Regions from separate parts of the Streptomyces sp. NPDC054786 genome, predicted to be linked through region 2. Evidence: riboswitches for the same ligand, from Rfam matches in the RefSeq annotation. Region 2 holds a riboswitch; the other holds the start of a gene.
What was found. Region 2 has a riboswitch for glycine ahead of gcvT (glycine cleavage system aminomethyltransferase GcvT). Riboswitches for the same ligand answer to the same signal wherever they lie in the genome.
Positions count from the first base shown of each region.

Region 1: it holds a riboswitch for glycine, as region 2 does, so the genes downstream of both, gcvP (aminomethyl-transferring glycine dehydrogenase) here and gcvT (glycine cleavage system aminomethyltransferase GcvT) in region 2, are expected to answer to the same signal.

Region 1 is NZ_JBSHAW010000045.1:61,722-68,587, forward strand. It holds gene ACWGI6_RS31280 (hypothetical protein) at 38-628, shown strand; gene ACWGI6_RS31285 (DUF5999 family protein) at 966-1,160, shown strand; gene gcvP (aminomethyl-transferring glycine dehydrogenase) at 1,244-4,129, opposite strand; glycine riboswitch at 4,191-4,315, opposite strand; glycine riboswitch at 4,316-4,413, opposite strand; gene ACWGI6_RS31295 (PRC-barrel domain-containing protein) at 4,528-4,917, shown strand; gene ACWGI6_RS31300 (DNA polymerase IV) at 4,821-6,278, opposite strand; gene ACWGI6_RS31305 (MerR family transcriptional regulator) at 6,345-6,866, opposite strand, start outside.
Region 2 is NZ_JBSHAW010000044.1:745-7,610, reverse strand. It holds gene ACWGI6_RS30695 (ABC transporter substrate-binding protein) at 1-1,285, opposite strand, end outside; gene ACWGI6_RS30690 (ABC transporter permease) at 1,403-2,401, opposite strand; gene ACWGI6_RS30685 (enhanced serine sensitivity protein SseB C-terminal domain-containing protein) at 2,808-3,608, opposite strand; gene ACWGI6_RS30680 (enhanced serine sensitivity protein SseB) at 3,670-4,467, opposite strand; gene ACWGI6_RS30675 (AAA family ATPase) at 4,560-5,246, opposite strand; glycine riboswitch at 5,506-5,601, shown strand; glycine riboswitch at 5,602-5,719, shown strand; gene gcvT (glycine cleavage system aminomethyltransferase GcvT) at 5,754-6,866, shown strand, end outside.

The DNA of each region.
Region 1 (6,866 bases), on a different contig from region 2:
CGCTCCACCGTGTCTCCGAAGTGAGAGGCGACCCACCATGCCGCTGCACCTCCCCCCTGCCCCCGCGCCTGCCCTGCGCAGCGTTCTCGCCGCCCTCGGCTCGCCCACCGCGGTCCGCGAGGCCCCGGTCTCCGCGCTGCGCGCCCATCAGGGTCCGCTCAGCCCCGACCACCCGCTGCCCGTCCACGTCTGGGACGACGTCAGCCGGGCCGGCGGTATGCCGCAGACCCGACTGGCGGGCTGGCGCTTCCTGGTCCGCGGCGGGGAGCGTGCCGTGGCGACCGCCGAGGCGATGCTCACCGCGGACGGCTGGACCTTCGCGCGGTTCTGCGGCGGCCCCTATGTCGCCGCGACCGAGCAGGCTCTGGCGCAGGCCGAGTCGCTCGCCACGCCCTACCAGCCACGACTGCTGTCCGTTCCCGAGCTGTACATGCTCACCCTGTGGCTGCATCACGACATCGCCTCCGACGGCGCCGAAGGGCTGCCCGCGCCCGGTGACCTGCTGGTTCCGCTGGCGCCCGCCCCGCCGGGGATCGCCGCGCACCGTCCGCAGCCCATCGCCGACCTGCTCCCCCGGCTCACCCGGCGCCTCACGCCCGCCACCCCGCTGCTCGCCGAACCCGCCTGAACCGGCGCGCCGGCCCCGCTGCCCGCGGACACCGGCCTCCGCCCCCGCACGAGCATGCCCCGCGGCCCTTCCGGCCGCGGGGCGCTCTGTCGTACTCACCCACGCGGGCTAGCCCGCGGATACCTCTCCCAATCCTCTTGGGGAGGAGTGCAATTGGGAGCAACCGCCCGCATGGGTGACGCGTCCATACCGAGTGAGTACCGCTGCTGCGAAATCCCTGCGGAATCCTGCCCGTGGGGCAACACTGGGACCGACCGAAGGAAACGGGGGAGCGGCCATGAACACCTCATCGAGCCGCACAACGACGTTCACCACACCGCAGCGAAAGACAACTTCCATGTGCCAGCACCAACCGCCCTGCCCGTCTGCGAACTCCACCGACCGGGAGGCCGCACACCCTGTGGCGCACCACCCGGAGCAGGGCTGGAGCCTGCTCTGCAACGGCGTCCTGCTCTTCGAGGACACCGGTGAGCTGCTGCCGGACGGGCAGGTCATCGCCCCGCACCGCGCTCGCGCCATCGCCGCCGCCTGACCCGCGAGAGCGGCACGAACCACAGGGCCCCCGGCAGATCTGCCGAGGGCCCTTGAATGTTGCGGTGACGCCGTTGCCGTACCTCAGTTGTCGTACTCGTCCAGAGGCGGGCAGGAGCAGACGAGGTTACGGTCGCCGAAGGCACCGTCGATGCGGCGCACCGGCGGCCAGTACTTCTCCGAGGCCTCGACACCGGCCGGGAAGACGGCTTCCTCACGGGTGTACGGGTGCGACCAGTCGCCACCGAGCGCGGCCGCCGTGTGCGGGGCGTTGCGCAGCGGGTTGTCGTCCTTGTCCCACTCCCCCGAGCCGACCTTCTCGATCTCCGCGCGGATGGCGATCATCGCGTCGCAGAACCGGTCCAGCTCGCCGAGGTCCTCGCTCTCGGTCGGCTCGATCATCAGCGTGCCGGCCACGGGGAAGGACATCGTCGGCGCGTGGAAGCCGTAGTCGATGAGCCGCTTGGCGACGTCGTCGATGCTCACACCGGTCGCCTTGGTCAGCGGCCGGACGTCGATGATGCACTCGTGGGCGACCAGGCCGCCGGGGCCCGTGTAGAGCACCGGGTAGTGCGGCTCCAGGCGCTTGGCGATGTAGTTGGCGCTCAGCACCGCTACCTGGGTGGCGCGCTTGAGGCCCTCGCCGCCCATCAGGCGGACGTACGCCCAGGAGATCGGCAGGATGCCGGCCGAGCCCCAGGGCGCCGCGGAGATCGGTCCCACGCCCGTCTCGGGGCCCGCAGCGGGCTGCAGCGGGTGGTTGGGCAGGTACGGCGCCAGGTGGGCGCGTACGCCGACCGGACCGACGCCCGGGCCACCGCCGCCGTGCGGGATGCAGAACGTCTTGTGCAGGTTGAGGTGCGAGACATCGCCGCCGAACTTGCCGGGCTCGGCGATGCCGACCAGCGCATTGAGGTTCGCGCCGTCGACGTAGACCTGGCCGCCGGCGTCGTGCACCGCCGCGCAGATCTGGGTGATGTGCTCCTCGAACACGCCGTGTGTGGAGGGGTAGGTGACCATCAGGACCGCGAGCTCGTCACGGTGCTTCTCGATCTTGGCGTGCAGATCGTCGGCGTCGACCTCGCCGTCCTCACCGGTCTTGACGACGACGACCTTCATTCCGGCCATCACCGCGCTGGCGGCGTTGGTGCCGTGCGCGGAGGACGGGATCAGACAGACGGTGCGCTGCTCGTCGCCGTTGGCGCGGTGGTAGGCACGCACCGCCAGCAGACCGGCCAGCTCGCCCTGCGATCCGGCGTTGGGCTGGATGGAGACCTTGTCATAGCCGGTGACCGTGGCCAGTCGCTCCTCCAGCTCCTGGATCAGCGTGAGGTAGCCCTGGGCCTGGGCGGCCGGCGCGAACGGGTGCAGCTGGCCGAACGCGGGCCAGGTGACCGGCTCCATCTCGGTGGTCGCGTTCAGCTTCATCGTGCAGGAGCCGAGCGGGATCATGCCGCGGTCCAGCGCGTAGTCCTTGTCCGCGAGGGTGCGCAGGTAGCGCAGCATCGCGGTCTCGGAGCGGTACTGGTGGAAGACCGGGTGGGCGAGGTAGTCGTCGCCGCGCAGCAGAGCCTGCGGCAGCGTTTCGTCGGCGGCCGCGTCCAGCTGCTCGACGTCGCCGTGCACACCGAAGGCGCCCCAGACGCCGGCCAGCTGCGCGCGTCCGGTGGTCTCGTCGCAGGCGATGCCGACCAGATCGGCGTCGACCTGCCGGAGGTTGACACCGGCCTCGCGGGCGGCGGCGACGACCTCGGCGGCTCGGCCGGGCACCCGCGCGGTCAGCGTGTCGAAGTACGCGCCGTGCACGATCTCCACGCCGCCGGCCCGCAGGCCCTCGGCGAGGACCGCGGCGTAGCGGTGGGTGCGCCGGGCAATGGTCCGCAGGCCCTCGGGACCGTGGTACACCGCGTACATACCGGCCATGACGGCGAGCAGCACCTGCGCGGTGCAGATGTTGCTGGTGGCCTTCTCCCGGCGGATGTGCTGCTCGCGGGTCTGCAGCGCGAGGCGGTAGGCCTTGTTGCCGTCGGCGTCGACCGAGACGCCCACCAGACGCCCGGGCAGGCTGCGGGCGAACTGGTCGCGTACGGCCATGAACCCGGCGTGCGGTCCGCCGAAGCCCATCGGGACGCCGAAGCGCTGGGTGGTGCCGACGGCGATGTCCGCGCCGAGCTCACCGGGCGAGGTCAGCAGCGTCAGGGCGAGCAGGTCGGCGGCGACGGTGACGATCGCGCCCAGCTCGTGGGCCTGCTCGATGACGGCGCGCGGGTCGCTGACCGCACCGGAGGCGCCCGGGTACTGCAGCAGCACACCGAACACACCGCGCTCGGCGATCTCGGCCGGAATGCCGTCGGACAGGTCGGCGACCACGACCTCGACGCCGGTCGGCTCCGCACGGGTCTGGATCACGGCGATGGTCTGCGGCAGACAGTCGGCATCGATCAGGAAGACGCCCTGCTTGACCTTGCCGACCCGGCGGGAGAGCGCCATCGCCTCGGCGGCTGCGGTGCCCTCGTCCAGCAGGGAGGCACCGGAAGTGGGCAGTCCGGTCAGGTCGGCGACCATCGTCTGGAAGTTGAGCAGCGCCTCGAGGCGGCCCTGCGAGATCTCCGGCTGGTAGGGGGTGTACGCCGTGTACCAGGCCGGGTTCTCCATGACGTTGCGCAGGATCACCGGGGGGGTGAACGTGCCGTAGTAGCCGAGTCCGATCATGGACGCCAGCACCTGGTTACGGTCCGCGAGGCCGTGCAGCTCCTGGAGCACCTCGGCCTCGGTACGGGCCTGCGGCAGGCCGAGCGCTTCCGCACTCTTGATCACATCGGGGACGGCGGTGGCGGTGAGCTCGTCCAGCGATCCGAATCCGACGTGCGCGAGCATCTTCGCCTGCGCCTCGTGGTCGGGACCGATGTGCCGGTGCTCGAAGGGGGTGCCGCGTTCCAGCTCGGTCAAGGAGATGCGATTGGTGGTCATCTGCGGGGGCCTCCTGGTCGGTGCGACCTACGAGGGGCACCACGGCGCGGGTGCCCGGACGGCCTCCCCCTCTGTCATCTAACCTGAGAGCTTCACCGGCCCGCCCGAGGCGGCCCGGCTTTCACCGTCGGTGAGGAGGGGTCCCGGACTGTACCTTCCGTGGCCCGCCCTGCTTTCCAGAGTGACCTCGCCCATGCGGTACGTGTGCCTGAGAGATTCCGGGGAGGATTTGCTCCTTCGGCGCCCTGGTCGCGAACGACAAAGGACTCTCCCGCACGGGGTTTGCGGCCATGGGCCAGCCTACCAGCGCGGCACTCGAAGGATCCTTCGAGTGGCCAGGGCATGAAATGTGCCGTTTGGTAGTTGTCAGAGGGCAGTTGCGACCAATTGGAGGGACCGTGCAAACCGATATCGATCCCCGGAGCCTGATCGGCCGCAAAGCGTTCGACCGCAACGGCGCCAAAATAGGCACGATCGACGAGGTCTATCTCGACGACGCGACGGGGGAACCGGAGTGGGCGGCCGTGCGCACCGGACTCTTCAGCCGGGACGCGTTCGTCCCCCTCGAACCCAGCAAGATGGTCGGTGAGGGACTGCACATTCCCTACGACCGCAAGTTGATCAAGGACGCGCCGGACTTCGGCGTCGGCCGTCATCTCTCCCCTGAGCAGGAACTTCAGCTCTATCACCACTACCGACTGGATATCTCCTCCCCGACCTCCGATCCGGTGTCCTCCCCCGGCTCCGGTGACCAGGACTTCGGCAAGATCGCCGGCTCGGACGACTGACCGTCCGCCGGCCCCCCGCCCACCAACGGGAGGGGCTCCCCGGGCCGCAGTGCCGGATCCTCGACAGCAAAGGTCCGCACCCTTCCCGGTGCGGACCATGGCGTTTCGAAGCGTACGGTCACTCTCCCCACCCCACTGCCCTGCACCCAGCCGGCGCCGTATGCGTCGTGCACCACGTCCAGTCCCGGATGCCAGCGCCGCGGCCGCTCCTCCTCGGGCTCGTGCGGCGCCGTCTCGCCACCGGACGGCTCCGCCGCTGCTCTCGCAGTCTCCTCCGCCTCCCGCTCCGTCGCCAGCTGGGCGAACAGATCCTCCTGTGTGAAGTCGGCCAGTCCGCTGACCCCCACACCCAGCAGCCGGACCCCGCCGGTGGTGTCCACCGTCTCCAGCAGCCGCGCAGCGGCCTCCCGTATCACCGCCGGATCGTCGGTGGGCCCACGGAGCGTCTCGGAGCGGGTCAGCGTCGAGAAGTCGTAGTTGCGCACCTTGATGACCACCGTCCGCCCGGAGCGCCCGGCGGCCCGCAGCCGCTGTACGCAGCGGTCGGCCAGCCGCAGCACCTCGCTCCGCACCCGCGTCCGGTCGGTCAGATCGACCTCGAAGGTGTCCTCGACCGAGATGGACTTCGCATCCCGCTCGGCCACCACCGGCCGGTCGTCCTGGCCCAGCGCCATGGCATACAGCCCGGCTCCGTGCGCCTTGCCCAGCAGCCGCACCAGCTCGGCCTCGCCGGCCTCCGCGGTCTCCGCGATGGTGTGGATCCCGGCCCGGCGCAGCGTCTCGGCCGTCGCGGGCCCCACCCCGGGCAGCGTCCGCACCGTCATCGGGCCCAGCATCTCCCGCTCGGTACCGGGCTCGATGACCACCAGACCGTCCGGCTTGGCCGCCTCCGAAGCGATCTTCGCCAGCATCTTGGCGCCGGCCAGCCCCACCGAGCCGGTCAGACCCGTGGCGGAGTGGATGTCTCGGCGCAGCTGCTCCCCCACGACCCGCGTGGCGGCCGTCTCGGGCGGCACCCCGCCCGCTTCCAGGTCGACGAACGCCTCATCCAGGCTCAGCGGCTCCACCAGCGGCGACAGCGCGTGCAGCAGCTCCATCACCGTCTCACTCACCTGGCGGTACAACGTGAAGCGCGGGGTGAGATAAGCGGCGTTGGGGCACAGCCGGCGCGCCTGGGCCGTGGGCATCGCTGAGCGGATACCGAACACCCGGGCTTCGTACGACGCCGTGGAGACCACCCCGCGCACGCCGATCCCGCCGACCACCACGGGCTTGCCGCGGAGGCTCGGCTTGGCCGCCTGCTCGGCGGCCGCGAAGAACGCATCCATGTCGAGATGCAGAATCGTCGGCGCGGGTCTCACATGTCCGATGCTGCCCCATGCCACTGACAATCGGCCCGATGCCGGGCCGGTGATGCCCTCAGGGACTCAGCCCGCCCGGTTGCGCCGCCGCGCCAACTCGTCGTGCGGGTTCTTCCCGACCAGGGTCTCGCCGGTGTCCACACGCTCCCCGTGGAGCTGTGACAGCACGCTCTCCACGTCGCGCCACACCACACCCACAGCGATCCCGAAGACGCCCTGGCCGCCCTGGAGCAGATCCACGACCTGGTCGGGCGAGGTGCACTCGTAGACCGTCGCGCCGTCGCTCATCAGCGTCATCCGCGTCAGATCCGCCAGCCCGCGCGAACGCAGATGCTGGACGGCGGTGCGGATGTTCTGCAGCGACACCCCGGTGTCCAGCAGCCGCTTGACGATCTTCAGGACCACGACGTCCCGGAAGCTGTAGAGCCGCTGGGTGCCGGAGCCGTACGCCGGCCGGATGCTCGGCTCCACCAGGCCCGTGCGCGCCCAGTAGTCGAGCTGCCGATAGGTGATGCCCGCTGCCGCACAGGCGGTCGGGCCGCGATAGCCGATGTTCTGCGCCTCGCAGTCCCCCGACACCGCCGCGGC
Region 2 (6,866 bases):
CCGCGTCGACCTCGTCCTGGCGGTCGTTGCGGGCCAGGATCGTGGTCGTGGTCTTGCCGGCGCCGCACTTGGCCCAGTGCTTCTTGGCCTCGGTCAGGTCCAGCTTGTCGCCGTCGTACTTCTGCGGGTACTGGTCGTACTTCTGGTAGCCGTCGATGTCGGTCGGCAGGACCGTGGAGGCCAGCTCACCGCGGATCGGGCCGCCGAGCGAGGTCTGTACGGCCTTCTTGTCGATGGCGTACTCGACGGCCTTGCGGCACTCGATGTTGTCGAACGGCTTCACCTTGGTGTTCAGCGCCGTGTAGACCAGGCGCTGGCCAAGAGTGTTGTCGGTGTTGCCCTTCTCCTTGGAGTCCGTCAGGAGCTGGGCCTGCGTCTGCCCGTCGACACCACGGCCGGCCAGGTCCACCAGGGTGTTACCGGACTGGAGGTCCTTGTCGATGGTCGACTGGGCGACCTTCAGGTTCAGGACGATCTTGTCCGGAAGCTGCTTGCGCAGCGGGTCCGTCTTCGCGGACCACTGCGGGTTGCGGACCAGGGTGAGCTTCTTGCCCTCTTCGTAGCTCTCGAACTTGTACGAGCCGGTGGACAGCACGGACTTGGTGTAGTCCGCGCCCTTGTCCTTGGCCTGCGGGACCGGGGCGGTCTGCGGGGCGCTCACCAGGTAGTCGAACTCGGCGAACGGCCTCTTGAGGTGGAAGACGATCGTCTGGGCGTCCGGGGTCTCGATGGACTTCAGACCGGCCTTGCTCTTGTCCTTGTAGGGACCCTTGTAGCCGCCGTCGTTGTCCTTGAGGAACTGCTGGAAGTAGTTCGGGCCCAGCGAGAGGGTGTCACGCGCGAAGTTGCTGCGCTCGACGGCGTACTTGACGTCCTGCGAGGTGACCTCGGAGCCGTCGTCGTACTTGACGCCCTTGCGGAGCTTGTACGTCCAGGTCTTGCCCCCGTCGCTGGGCTTGCCCATCGACTCGGCGAGGTCCGGGGTCAGCTCGTTGCCCTTGGTGCCGGGGCCCGGCTTGAAGGTGGTGAGCGGGCGCGCGTAGAGCCGGCTGAAGTTGTAGATGAAGGCGTAGTACGTGTTGCCCGGGTCGAACGACTCGGGGGCGTCGCTCATCGCGTAGGTGACCGTGCCGCCCTTCGCGTCCGAGGCGTTGACGACGCCCTTGGTGGCGGCGTTCGCCTTGCCCGAGCCCTCCGAGGAGCCCTTGCCCCCGCTGCAGCCGGCCAGCAAAAGGCCCGCACTGGTGATGGCCGCGACAGCCGCGACCGGAACTGACCTTCGCATGATGGTCGGTGTCCCCTTCGTTCGTCGAGAAACGTCAAACCTCAAAATGCGGAAAAGCAGTAACGCGGAAATGCAGTAACGCAGTTGGGGCGTCTGAGCGGGCGCCCGGTACAGCCGTCAGCGGCTGCGCGGGTCCAGCGCGTCCCTCAGTCCGTCACCGAGCAGGTTGAACGCGAGCACGGTGACGAAGATCGCGAGGCCGGGGACGATCATGTACTGGGGATCGACCTCGTAGTACTTGACCGCCTGGTTGAGCATGCCGCCCCAGGACGCCTGGGGCGGTTGGATGCCGACGCCCAGGAAGCTCAGCGCCGCCTCGAAGAGGATGTTGGAGGGGATCAGCAGGGTCGAGTAGACGATGATCGGCCCCACCAGGTTGGGCAGCAGCTCCCGGAAGAGGATGAACGGCCCGCGTGCGCCCATGCCGCGCGCTGCGTCCACGAATTCACGCTCGCGCAGCGACAGGGTCTGCGCGCGCACGATCCGCCCCATGTAGGGCCAGTTGAAGAAGCCGATCACGAAGATCAGCACCGAGATGTGCAGCGGCAGGCCCTCCAGGCCGAAGGCACCGCCCTGCAGCGAGGCGGAGATCGCGATGGCGAACAGCAGTAGCGGGAAGGCCAGGAAGACATCCATCATCCGGCTGATGACGGCGTCCACCCGCCCGCGGTAGAAGCCGGCGATCACACCGAGAACCGTGCCGATGGCGACCGACAGCAGCGTCGCGCCGAACGCCACGATCAGCGACACCCAGGAGCCCTCCAGGATCCGGGCGAGCAGATCACGGCCGAACTTCGGGTCCACGCCCAGGGGATGGTCCGCGCTCATGCCACCGAGATCGCCCTTGGGGAGCGTGGTGTTGGGGTCGATCAGCGACTGGTTGGGACTGTTCGGGTCCAGCCCCAGCAGGGACTGGATCGGACGGGAGAGGGCGGCGATGGCGATGAGCAGGATGACAACGATGGCACCGGCCACCGCGACCTTGTCCCGCCGGAAGCGCAACCATGCGATCTGACCGAGCGAACGCCCCTCGATCCGCTTTCCTTCGACGCCCTTCAGCACCGCTTCCGGCTGCGCCTCAGCAGCCGCCCCGGTGGTCTCGATCGGTGCCGTCACAGTGCCTTTGACCCCTCTCGGCCGACGGTGGCCGGCCCCTGCGCGCCGCGGACAGCGGCCTGGTTCACATCACTGGTGCAAGTTCGGTGCAAGTCATGCGGGCATCGCGGAAGTTCGCACTATGGAAGTCAGAGGCTCACGCGACGCCGTACGGGATGACGCTCGTACAAAGGACCGAGGCCCTGTTGTTTCCGGAGTCTTCATCCCTTTCTCGATCAGTCACCAGCCCTGACGGGGAAAGGATGCGCAACTGTGATGTGCTCCACGACGTTCCGTTATACGGACAGCAGTTCGGGCTCAGCGGAGCGATCACCCGCAGGAGAGGGCCTCAACCGCAGGGCATACAGGGAGCATTCACCACAAGACCGGCGCCCGGCCGGCACTCCCGGGCGCCGGAGACGCGCTGTCAGTAAGGGCGCGGGGAGCCGTAGCCGTACGACGGTGCGGGGGCCGGCTGACCCGGCGGCTGGGCGTAGCCGTCACGGTCGAAGAAGGGGCGCGCGGAGGCCCGCATCCACATGCCGACCGGGTCGTACTCGTCGTTCATCGCGACCGTGGAGACGGGCAGACCGTCCGGAACCGCGCCGATCGACTGCTGGATCATCAACCGCGCCGAATCCACCGCTTGTTGGCCGGTGTCGTACAGATCCAGACCGATCGCCAGATAAGGGGCACCGAGCGCCGGCTGCACCCAGGCCCGGCGCAGCGACCGCACGGCGGGCGTCCGGTGGGCGTTCTGGGCGAGCAGCGCGTAGAACTGCGGGATGTCGATGACCGGCTCCGAGATCCGCAGCGGACCGGCGGGCAGCCGGTCCAGACCACCGGCGACACGGCGCAGATCCAGCCACGGGATGCCGACACCACCGCCGGGGGCATGCGGGTTCAGCCACAGGCCCCAGCGGTCGGGGAACAGCGCGGCGGCGATCTCCGGGCCGGTGACGACCTCGTGGTCACGGTTCCAGCCGGAGGCGGCGAGCTCGGGCGCCGAGGTCACACACGGCGCATAACCGAGGCCCTCGACCTCCATGTTTCCGTACTGCGCATCGGGCATACCGGCCCGGCCGTGCCAGAGCAGCATCCAGACCTGGCTCGCGGCGAGCGCGTGCAGCAGTGCCTCATAGGCGTCGTAACGGCCGGGCGAGACCTGCTGGAGCAGCTGCTCCAGCTGTCCGGCCGCCGCCGGCCCCTGATGCGCACCCGCGCTCACGTGGTCCGTCCCTTCTGTCAGCAGGGCACGTGTGGGTGCGCCCGCCCGTCATCCAACCAGCTTACGAGTGGTCCCGAGAGTAGAAGGGCCGCACACGCTCCAGCATCCAGTCGGCGACCGGGTCGCCCTGGGCGAGGTCGAGCATGACGAGCTGTACGGACCAGGGCAGCGGTACTGCGCCGAGCGCACGTCCGAGGGCTGACAGTACCGTCTCGCGGGCGGTGCCGTCGTGCAGGGCCGAGGCGTCCGTCCCGATCTGCACACCGACGAAGAGCGCGGGCGTGTCGCCCTCGACACTTGCCAGGGCACGCCGGGCAGTCAGGACAATTCCGGCGGCGGAGAACTCCAGTCCGGCGGCGGCCAGGAAGTCCACCGGCTCGTCCTGCCAGTCCGGCTCGAAGAGCCGCACCCGGCCACCGCTGGGCAGACCGGCCAACTCATGGCGCCCCTCCCGGCACAGTTCGGCCACCGCGGGCGGCGGCAGCGGGACGCCGATCATGCCGTCGGGGTTGACCGCCATGCCGATGTGCGGCGGCAGCCCGCGGGCGAACTCCCGGGCCGGGGCGACGGTGAAGGGCATGTGTGCGCCGACCACCCGCAGGAACTCCTGCTCGGAGCTGTAGACCGGGACATAGGCCGCACCGTCGAACTCGACGGTGGGCAGATCGAGGCCGCGGGCGCCGGGGCCCGCGCTCTCCGGGCCGCCGCCGTTGGGCAGCGGCACCCACACCCGGCTCCGGCCCAGTACCTCGACGATCCGGCCACCGGCGCCCGGGTGCCCGACCGAAGCGGCCAGCACCTCTTCGAGCTCATTCGCCGGCCACGCCAGCTGGGGTATCCCCTGCTCCGCAAATGTCATCTGTATCCACCCGTTCCCAACCGCGCCATCTGGCCAAAGACCCTAGACGAGAAGGCGTGCGGCGGGACCTGCGGGGCGGGGTGCCCGTCCGCTCAGCCGAAGCCGACCGTCTCCAGGGCGCTCGCCGCCCGCCGGTCGAGGAGCACGGCCGAGCCGAACCCCTTCGGCAGCCGGGCCGACTCCGCCGCGCCGACCAGCCGGCCCACCGCCCTGCGGTGCCGCGCGAAGGCGTACCCCGACACCCCGCGCCCCCGCGCCTCCTGGCCGGACCGCGCCGCCTCGGGCGACACATCGAGCAGCACCAGATGCAGCCCACGGCCGCCGCGCACCGCCGACCGCGCGATCCAGCCACGCACCCACGCGAGGGTGCCGCAGTCGTGCACCACCACGCTGTCGCCGGAGCGCAGCACACGGCCCAGCGTCAGATAGTGGGCGGCCCGGACCAGCGGGCGGTAGAGGGCGTACGGCAGCCGGCGCAGTCTGCCGTGCTCCCAGCGCTCGCGTACGTCCTGCGAATCGATGCGGTGCACCGCGGCGCCGTGTGCGTCCAGCGGCGGCACGACCCGATGCATGAGGGTGCTCTTGCCGCTGCCCGGCAGGCCCGAGACCACCACCAGGTCGCCGGCCGGAAACCGCAGCTCGGCGGCGTTCCTCGCGCGTCCCGCGCCCCGGAGGTCCACGATCTCGGCACCGCGGCCCGGCCGGACGACGGACCGCGGCGTCCGGCCGGTCCGGGACACGGCGACGGGCGGCACCGCCGGCACGACAGCCGACGGCACGACCCCTGAAGTGGCCCCGAATGCCGCTTCGCTGTGCACGCGATCGTCCTCCCCGTCCGGTTCTGCTCCGGTTCGAGCCCGTCCCCTACCCGCAGAGTGTCAAGAAAAGGTAATGCCCATCAAGGCGATTGTTCGATCTGCCCACGTCATGGGCGGGGCGCCGACCAGGGCTCCTGTATCCGGCGATCCCGTGCAATGATGTGGCCGCCACGTGCACATCTCAGCTCAGCCGTGCACCGCCAACTCCATACCGGCCGCTTGAACCCGTGCGGGAGAGTCCCCGGCCGCCAAGGCGGGGCGCCGAAGGAGCAAGTCCTCCCTTGAATCTCTCAGGCCCCTATACCGCGCGGGCGAGGCAGATCTGAAAAGCGAGCCACTGCCAGGTTGACGGGGCGGCTCCACCCAAGGTGCAAACCGGGTCCGTTCGCGGGATCCCGGTGAACCTCTCAGGTTCCGATGACAGATGGGGAGACCGTCTTGTCACCCATGCCTGGGAGCCCAGAACCCATGACTGATGCCCCCCGCCGCACCGCGCTGGATGCCACCCATCGCGCGCTCGGCGCCACCATGACCGACTTCGCCGGCTGGGACATGCCGCTCCGCTACAGCAGCGAGCGCGACGAACATGTCGCCGTCCGCACCCGCGCCGGCCTCTTCGACCTCTCCCACATGGGCGAGATCACCGTCACCGGCCCGCGGGCCGCCGATCTCCTCGACTATGCGCTGGTCGGCAACATCGGCGGGGTGAAGACCGGCCGCGCCCGCTACACCATGATCTGCGAGGCCGAGGGCGGCATCCTCGACGACCTGATCGTCTACCGCCTCGCCGACCAGGAGTACATGGTCGTCGCCAATGCCTCCAACGCCCAGGTGGTGCTGGACGCGCTGACCGCGCGGGCGGGCGGTTTCGACGCCGCGATCCGCGACGACCGCGACGCCTACGCACTGCTCGCGGTGCAGGGCCCGGAGTCCCCCGGCATCCTCAAGGCGCTGACGGACGCCGATCTGGACGGCCTCAAGTACTACGCGGGTCTGCCCGGCACCGTCGCCGGTGTCGAGGCGCTGATCGCCCGCACCGGATACACCGGTGAGGACGGCTTCGAGCTGTTCGTCCGGCCCGCCGACGCGGTCGCCCTCTGGGAGGCGCTGACCGAGGCCGGCAAGGACGCCGGTCTGGTGCCCTGCGGCCTGTCCTGCCGGGACACCCTGCGCCTGGAGGCGGGCATGCCGCTGTACGGGCATGAGCTGACCACCTCGACCACGCCGTTCGACGCGGGCCTGGGCCGGGTCGTGAAGTTCGAGAAGACCTCCAACGGCGGTGACTTCGTGGGCCGCGACGCGCTGGCGGCGGCCGCCGAGCGCGCCGAGACCCAGCCGCCGCGCAAGCTGGTCGGTCTGATCGCCGAGGGCCGCCGGATCCCGCGCGCCGGATACCCGGTCGTCACGGCCGACGGCACGGTCATCGGCGAGGTCACCTCCGGGGCCCCCTCCCCCACCCTCGGCAAGCCGGTCGCGATCGCCTACGTCGACGCCGCCTACGCCACACCGGGCACCGAGGGTGTCTGCGTGGACATCCGTGGAAGCCATGAGCCGTACGAGGTCACCGCTCTGCCGTTCTAC